Regions from separate parts of the Allobosea sp. GW821-FHT09G06 genome, predicted to be linked through region 2. Evidence: predicted binding sites of a transcription regulator. Region 2 holds the regulator's gene; the other holds the start of a gene.
The links. The regulator LexA, encoded in region 2, represses DNA repair genes until DNA is damaged. The targets are predictions, from matches to a motif close to TGTTCNNNNTGTGTTCNG.
Positions count from the first base shown of each region.

Region 1: a site for LexA is predicted at 1,950-1,967, ahead of AC07NY_RS06120 (putative DNA modification/repair radical SAM protein). Genes of this name have one in related genera too.

Region 1 covers NZ_JBWKOI010000001.1:1,258,050-1,262,467, reverse strand. Annotated here, with positions in the region: gene AC07NY_RS06130 (HWE histidine kinase domain-containing protein) at 1-1,252, opposite strand, end outside; gene AC07NY_RS06125 (biliverdin-producing heme oxygenase) at 1,249-1,797, opposite strand; gene AC07NY_RS06120 (putative DNA modification/repair radical SAM protein) at 1,980-3,212, shown strand; gene AC07NY_RS06115 (UdgX family uracil-DNA binding protein) at 3,209-4,418, shown strand, end outside.
Region 2 covers NZ_JBWKOI010000004.1:165,198-169,615, reverse strand. Annotated here, with positions in the region: gene moaC (cyclic pyranopterin monophosphate synthase MoaC) at 1-402, shown strand, start outside; gene AC07NY_RS20015 (molybdopterin molybdotransferase MoeA) at 402-1,613, shown strand; gene lexA (transcriptional repressor LexA) at 1,694-2,407, shown strand; gene AC07NY_RS20005 (ComEC/Rec2 family competence protein) at 2,401-4,418, opposite strand, start outside.

The DNA.
Region 1 (4,418 bases), on a different contig from region 2:
GGATCGCGAGCATACCCGCGAATGCGTCGGCGAAAATGCGTGCTGACGGCAGTGCCTCGGCCAGCGCCGTGGTTGCCCAGATTCGTCCTTCGCAGACCGACCCAGCGAAAGCGGCCAGTTCCTCAGCGAACTCGGCCGGCGGCGCGCTGCCTTCAGCCCGCCACTCGCCATTCACCCAGACGCCGACGCCGTCACTTTCGACGAGGTTGCGGAACTCCGCGAGATGCTGGCCGAGGAAGCCGGAGGCATCGGTCACATGCGCCGCTGACGAAAGCAGACCGTTGAGGAAGTCCCGCGCCTTCTCCGCTGCGAGCAGCATCTGCTTCTGCGTGAGGGCACCGAGCTGGAGCGCGAAGAACTCGCCGAAGATCTCCGCAGCGATCCGGCGGTTCATCGAGAGCGAGCGCGGGCTGTAATGGTGGCAGGCGATCAGGCCCCAGAGTGCGCCATCGACGATGATCGAGACCGACATCGAAGCCGAGACGCCCATGTTGCGCAGATATTCGCAATGGATCGGCGAGACGCTGCGCAGATGCGCATAGGACAGGTCGAGCGGCTCCCCAGCCGCATCGAGCACGGGCGTGATCGGAAAGCGCTCGCCGCTCGAATCCGAGACGACGCGAATCGGGTTGAGGAGATAGAGTTGCCGCGCCTGCTGCGGAATATCGCTTGCCGGGAAATGCTGCCCCATGAAGCTTTCGAGGTCGGGGCGCTTGGCTTCGCTCACGACCTTGCCCGAGCCGTCTGGCGCGAACTGGTAGATCATCACCCGGTCGTATTGCAGCACCGCCCGGAGCAGACGCGCTGCGTTCTTGATCAGCTGGGCCGGCGTCGTCACGTCCGAGAGCCGGCCGACCAGCGTCCGGGCGAATTCGAGCGGCGAGCTCGGCCCGGCCGGGACGCTCTCCTCGAACTCGATGATGGCGTTGCCCTTGAAGGCATGGATCGAAATGTCGAACTCGCGATCCAGCACGGGAAGGCGATAGCGGGGCATCAAGCCGGCTCGGGAGGGCACGCCGGAACGGGCGAGCGCATTGCGCATCTCATGCACCACCGGCCCGCCGAGAACCTCTTCGAGCCTGCGGCCGACGAGTTCGAACTCCCCCAGGCCGAGGAAGGCGCTGGCATTGCTGGAATGGCGCCTGATCGTCACCGCCTCGGCATCGCACACGATCATGCAGCCATGCGGCTGGACGCTGCCGGGAATATGGATCGGCTCGCGATCGCAGTTCGTCAGATCAACAGTCGTCATGCGAGAGAGAGTTCTTCCGAGGTGAAGGCCTGGATGGCATGCATGAAGACCGCCCTGCCCGCTTGAGCTGCGGCATCCCATGCCTGCCGGTCGAGCCCTTCAAGCGCGACCAGCAGCATGCGCCAGCTGTCGAGGGAGCCGGCCTGCGCCGAGAGGTAGCGGGCTCCGTATTCAGGCCCGAATCCCAGAGCATCCACTCCCTTCACCAGCACGCGCGCGCCCAGGGCGGAGCCTTCGAGAACATAGGCAGCTCCCAGGAAGGCAGCCATGTCATTTGACAGATGGAAATGCTCGGCCGCGGGAAGCGGGAGCGCGAGGTCGGCGAGATCCGCCTCCAGCTCCGGCAGAAGTTGGCGCGGCTGCCATGAGGAGGTGCGCGCGGCATCGACATTCAATAACGCCGCCTCGACCGGCGCGCGATGGCGGTACGTCCCCTGCAGGAAGCGGGCATACGCGATGCGGTTCGAAAAAACGCCGACGATGGCATCCAGTTCGCGATGAAGCTCGCTCGTCTCGTCGCGCAGGAAACTTCTGATCTCAATCATTGCATCGGCATCCAGAATCGTTCCGCATCAGCATTGCTATAACCTGATATCGACGGAAACGGCGCTGTTTTCATTGCGGATTTTCCTGTCGCTCCGGTCCGCCCAGCATTCTTATCCAAGGGATTGGCTTGAAACCGGGCCGAGATCGCCTTAAGAACATATAGTGAACAAAAGGAAGAGTGATGGCACAGCTCTCGGTCCTGGAGAAGCTCGAAATCCTCAGCGACGCTGCGAAATACGACGCCTCCTGCGCGTCGAGCAGCACCACGAAACGGGATTCGCGTGATGGAAAGGGGCTGGGCTCCACGACGGGCGCCGGCATCTGCCATTCCTATGCGCCCGATGGCCGCTGCATCTCGCTGCTCAAGATCCTGCTCACGAATTTCTGCAGCTTCGACTGCGTCTTCTGCATCAACCGTTCGTCGAGCAATGTTCGCCGCGCCCGCTTCTCGGTCGAGGAAGTCGTCGCGCTGACCCTGAATTTCTACCGCCGCAATTATATCGAAGGCCTTTTCCTGTCCTCGGGCATCATCCGCTCGGCCGATTACACGATGGCCGAGCTTGTGCGCGTCGCCGAAACGCTGCGCCGGCAGCATGGGTTCCGCGGCTATATCCATCTCAAGCTGATCCCCGGCGCGAGCCGCGATCTGATCGAACGCGCCGGGCTTTTCGCCGACCGGGTGTCGATCAATGTCGAACTGCCGAGCGAGGCGGCACTCGCGCGCTTCGCTCCGGAGAAGCAGGCGGGCGAGATCAAGAGCGCGATGGGCGGCCTCAAACTGAAGATCGAGGCCGCGCGCGAGGAACGGGAGAAGAGCGCGAAGGCCCCGGCCTTCTCGCCGGCCGGGCAGAGCACGCAGATGATCGTCGGTGCCGACGGCGCGAGCGATTCCGCCATCCTGAATCGCAGTGCCTGGCTTTACGGCAGCTTCGGCCTGAAGCGCGTCTATTACTCGGCCTTCAGCCCGATCCCGGATGCCTCGCACCAGTTGCCGCTCCAGCCGCCGCCGCTGATGCGCGAGCACCGGCTTTATCAGGCCGACTGGCTGACGCGCTTCTATGGTTTCGAGACGGAGGAAATCCTTGGGCATGGCGAGATGCTCGATCTCGATATCGACCCCAAGCTCGCCTGGGCTTTGCGCGAGCGCGGGCGCTTTCCCGTCGATGTGAACCGGGCCGATCGCGAGACTTTGCTGCGGGTCCCGGGTCTTGGCACGCGCAGCGTCGATCGCATCCTGGCTTCGCGACGGTTGCGCCGGCTCCGGCTTGAAGATGTCGGTCGATTGACGCGCTCGCTCGCGACGATCCGGCATTTCATTCTCGCGGAGGGCTGGCGACCGGGCAGCGGACTCGACGCGCCGAACCTGCGGGCACGGTTGAAGCCGCAACCGCGACAATTGACGCTCTTCCCGTGATCGCGGCCCGGCTGAACGGGCCAGCCGATTTTGCCGGCTGGCGCCGCGAGGCACGCCGGCTGGCGCTCGCCGGCGTCCAGCCCGAGGCCGTCGCCTGGCTGACGAGCGAGGACGATGCCGGATTGTTCACGATGGAGAATGACGCCCCGGTCGCGGACGGAAGTGCCGCCCTGACTGTGTCTCGCCGTTTCATCGAGCTTGCCGAAAACGTCGTCTGTCATCGGGATGCCGGCCGTTTCGTCCTGCTGCACCGCCTGCTGCTGCGTTTGCAGGACGAGCCGCGCTTGCTCGACAATGCAGCCGATTCTGACATCGCACGCGCCGAGGCGATGGCCCGCTCGGTGCGCCGCGACCTGCACAAGATGACCGCCTTCGTCCGGTTCCGGGCCGTGTCGGGCGCGGGCGAGGACGGCCCGTTCATTGCCTGGTTCGAGCCGGAGCATTTCATCCTCGAACGTGCCGCGAGCTTTTTCACCGGGCGCTTCGCCGGGATGATCTGGTCGATCATGACGCCGCAGGGGTCGTTGCACTGGGACGGCACGGCCCTCCAACTCGGTCCCGCCGCCAGCAAGGCCGACGCGCCGGACGGCGATGCCATGGAGGCCTATTGGCTCACCTACTACGCCAACATCTTCAATCCGGCCCGCCTGAAGCCGAAGGCGATGAAAAGTGAGATGCCGGTGAAATACTGGCGGAACCTACCCGAGGCCGAATTGATTGTGCCTCTGATCGCAAGCGCCGCCCGGCGAGCAGAGGATATGGTGATGCGCGCCCCGACGCAGCCACCCGAACGACATGTCAGGCAGCTTCGGCATCGGCCCGAGGTGCCTGCCGACGATCCCGTGATTACGTCCTGGCAGGATGCGGCCGCTGCGGCGCAACGCTGCCGGCGTTGCGAGCTTCATTGCCACGCCACGCAGACGGTTTTCGGAGAAGGCCCGCTGGATGCACCTATCCTGTTCGTCGGCGAGCAGCCCGGAGACCATGAGGACCTGGCAGGCCGGCCCTTCGTCGGACCGGCAGGGCAGGTTTTCGATCGGGCGATGAGGGAGGCCGGTCTCGATCGGGCGCGCGCCTATGTCACCAATGCGGTGAAGCACTTCAAATTCCAGCTGCGCGGCAAGCGCCGCATCCACGAGAAACCCAATGTCGGGGAGATCAAGGCCTGCCGCTTCTGGCTCGATCTCGAACTGCAATTCGTGAAAC
Region 2 (4,418 bases):
GCGGTCGCCGAAGGCCAGGTCGTCATGGCGCCGGAGACGATCGCGATCGTGCGTGACGGCAACGCCAGGAAGGGCGACGTTCTCGGCACCGCGCGCCTCGCCGGCATCATGGCGGCGAAGCGCACGCATGAATTGATCCCGCTCTGCCATCCGCTGCTGCTGAGCAAGATCGCCGTCGATCTCGCCATCGACGAGGCCTTGCCGGGCGTGCGCGTGCGCGCGGAAGTCAAGATGAAGGGCCAGACCGGCGTCGAGATGGAGGCGCTCACCGCCGTCTCGGTCGCCTGTCTCACCGTCTACGACATGGTCAAGGCCGTCGACCGGGCGATGCGGATCGAGAACATCCGCTTGCTGCACAAATCCGGCGGCCAGTCCGGCGATTACGAGGCAAAAGCTAGCTGATGGCGCTCACTCCGGTCCCCGTCGCGCGCAAGGCGCTGCTCGACAGCATTCCGGGGCCGACGGGAGCAGAAACCCTGCCGCTGGCGCAATGCGCCTGGCGGGTGCTCGCCGGCGAGGTCAAGGCGCTCCGGACACAGCCGCCCTTCGCGAATTCCGCCATGGACGGATACGCCGTGCGCGGCGACGAGATGGCGGAAGGCGTCTCGCTCTCGGTCATCGGCGAATCCGCCGCCGGCCGGGCTTTCGACGGATCGGTCGGGCCGGGACAGGCCGTGCGCATCTTCACGGGCGCTCCGATGCCTGATGGAGCCGATACCATCCTGATGCAGGAAGACGCTGACGGCGTCGGCGGCCCGGTGATCCGCGTCCGCATCCCCCCGGCCAAGGGCAAGTTCCTCCGCGCGGCGGGACTGGATTTCCACGAAGGCGACGTGCTGCTGCAAGCCGGCCGCGTGCTCGACAGCGCGGCGCTCGGGCTTGCCGCCGCGATGGGGCATCCGACTTTGCCCGTCCGGCGCAAGCCGCGCGTCGCGATCCTCGCCACCGGCGATGAATTGGTGGCGCCGGGCGAACCGGTCGGCCGCGACCAGATCGTCGCTTCGAACTCGTTTTCGCTCGCCGCCTTGGTCGAGAAGGCCGGTGGCACTGTCATCGATCTCGGCATTGCCCGCGACGATCATACCGACCTTGCAGCCAAGATCGCGCAGGCACGCGAGGCCGATGCCGATGTGCTGATCACGCTGGGCGGCGCCTCGGTCGGCGCGCATGACCTCGTGCAGGAAGCGCTGACGCGCGCCGGCATGACCCTCGGCTTCTGGAAGATCGCGATGCGGCCGGGCAAGCCGATGATGACCGGGCGCCTCGGCCGGATGGTCGTGGTCGGACTGCCGGGCAATCCGGTCTCCTCGATCGTCTGCGGCCATCTTTTCGTGCTGCCCTTGATCGAGGCGCTGCTCGGCATCTCGGATGCCGATCGCGACCGCAGCATCCCCGCAATTCTCGGCCGCGACATGCCAGGCAACGACGAGCGCGAGGACTACCTGCGCTCGGAGCTCACGCTGACGCCCGAAGGCTGGGTCGCGACGCCCTTCGACCGGCAGGATTCCTCGATGCTCGGCACGCTGGCACGGGCGCAAGCGTTGACAATCCGTCCGGCCCATGCCGCCCCGGCGAAGAAGGGCGATACCTGCCATATCCTGCCCTTGCGGTAGCAGCTTGCAGAACACAAGCAGAACGCGTATGGTGTTCGTGCTTTGTTTCGAATCTGCGCATTGAGGGGCTGGCGGCGACCATGCTGACACGCAAGCAACACGAACTCCTGCGCTTCATCCAGGAACGCTTGCGCGAGAGCGGTGTGCCGCCCTCCTTCGACGAGATGAAGGATGCGCTCGACCTGCGCTCGAAATCCGGCATTCACCGCCTGATCATGGCGCTGGAAGAGCGGGGCTTCATCCGCCGCCTGCCGAACCGGGCGCGCGCGCTTGAGGTCATCAAGATGCCGGACGGGCTCGGCGCGCCGCAGCCGCGTCCACGCTTCAGCCCGGCCGTCGTGCAGGGTGGTCTCGGTGCGCAACCGAGCGTCGCCAAGCCTCGGCCCACAGCCGTCGAGGACGACAGCCGGCATTCCATCGCCATTCCCGTCATGGGTCGCATCGCGGCGGGCACGCCGATCTCGGCGATCCAGAGCCGCAGCCACACCGTCTCGCTGCCGCCCGACATGCTCGGCTCCGGCGAGCATTACGCGCTGGAAGTGCGCGGCGATTCGATGGTCGAGGCCGGCATTCTCGACGGCGATACGGTCGTCATCCGCAGGCAGGACACGGCCAATACCGGCGACATCGTCGTGGCTCTCATCGACGACGAGGAAGCGACGCTGAAGCGCCTGCGCAAGCGTGGTTCCTCGATCGCGCTCGAAGCCGCAAATCCGGCTTACGAGACCCGCGTGCTCGGTCCCGACCGGGTCAAGATCCAGGGCCGCCTCGTCAACCTGATGCGGCGTTACTGAAGGCGCTCGACATCGGCATCGGCCTCACTGTCGGAGGCTGATGCAGGCTGCGCCGTTGCCGGCTGACTGGCCGACGGTGTTGCCGACACCGCCGGGCGCGGCTCGCGCCGGCGGCTCCAGGGGCGTTCGGCGGCATTTGGCTCCGAGATGTGGCGGCTCCACCCGTATGCCGTCCGGTAGAGCGAGGTCGCGCCATCGCGTGATAGCGCCATGCGCTCGACCAGCCTGGCCTTGCAAGCCCCGCTCCATGGGATGGCGGTGACGACGAGGTCGGCGCGCAGGCAATCCTCGATGATGGCGAGGCGCTCGCGCGTATATGAGATCGTGCGCTTGTCGGCTGTCTGCGCGACACACCCCAACCGGTCGCAGCTGACGCCGGTACGCAGCGTAGGATCTTCGGGCGAGCGGCTGTCGCCATCGGCGGCAAGCCATTGCTGCAGGACGAAGCGGCTGGGCTTGCCCGCGATCGCGAGGCGCCCGTCCGGGCCGCGCACGGCCAGCCCCGAGCCGTCGCGCTCGATCAGGATCTCGGGCCGCTCCGGCTTGCCGGCTATGGCAACGCCGAGGATGAGCGGCACGGCCGCCAACCAGCGCCAGGCCGTGGTCCAGAGCGTCAGCCAGAGCAAAGCCACAGCGAAACAGGCCAGCACGCCTGAGCCGAAGGCCGCGACCGTCACGGTGGAATGATCGATGGTCGCGACCCAATGCGCCACCTTGAGCACGACGTCGGAGGCAAGCCCCATCAGGGCCCAGGCCGGCCAGTCCAGCCCGAACGGATAGGCGAGTACGCCGAACACGGCCGCCGGCATCACGAAGAGCGAGACGAAAGGCAGCGCCATGGCGTTGCCGAGCAGGCCGAAGGGGTTGAAGGTCTGGAAATGATAGGCTCCGAAGGGAGCGGTCGCGGCGGTCGCCAGCATGGTGGTGACGAGGATGCCGAGCGCCGCCGTCCAGATCGGCCCGAGCGGCCAGGGCAATGCCGATGGCGGCTCGCTGCGGTCTCGTCTCTCCCAGCGCTCGGCGAAGGCGATCAGCGCCGCAACCGCACCGAAGGACATCTGGAAGCTCGGCCCGAGCAGCGCTTCCGGCTCGCGCAGCAGAACGATCATCGCGGCAAGCGCGAGATTGCGCATGCTCAGCGCCGCGCGATCGACCAGGATCGCGCCGAGCATGACCAGCGTCATGATCAGCGAGCGTTCGGTCGCGACATCGCTGCCCGAGAAGACGCAATAGGCGGTCGCGCCGATCATGGCCGCGACCGCGGCGAGCTTCTTGACCGGCCAGTGCAGCGCAACCGTCTGCGACAGGGCGAGCAGCGCGCGCACCAGCCAGAAGATCGTGCCGGCGGCGAGGACCATATGCAGGCCGGAGATCGAGACGATGTGGTAGATGCCGGCGGCACGCAGGTCATTATTGGTGGCCTCGGTGATCAGGCCGCGCTTGCCGGTGACGAGGGCGGCGGCGATGGCCCCGCCCTGCCCGCCCCCGACCTCGGCGATGCGTTTGGTCAGGGCGTTGCGGGCGCGGTCGATCATCACGTCGATCGCTAAGCGCGTCGGCATCGGATAAGGCGCCGGCACTAGGGCAATCTTGCCGGAAACGCTGCCGACGGCGCCGATCCCGCGGAAGAAGGCGTCGCGGCCGAAATCATAGCCGCCCGCCCGCGCCGGCCCCGGCGGCGGCAGCAGGCGCGCGGTCGCGACGATATGGTCCCCGGCTGCGACAGAGCCCTGCCGGATGTTGACGCGGACCCGTTTCGGCCGCTGATCAACGGGCACATTGGCGAGATCGGTCACCAGCACGACGAGCCGCGCGCCGCTGTCGCGCGCCTCGACGCTCTCGACGAAGCCGGTCAGCTTGCCGATGCGCGGCCGATCCAGCATCGGCGCCGCGATATCGGCCGTCCGCCAGGCACCGGCGGCAAAGCCGAGAAAGGCGGCCGCTGCCGCAAGGCAGGCCATCGACGCCACAGGGCGAAAACGCAAGACGAAGGCCGCCACACCACTCATGC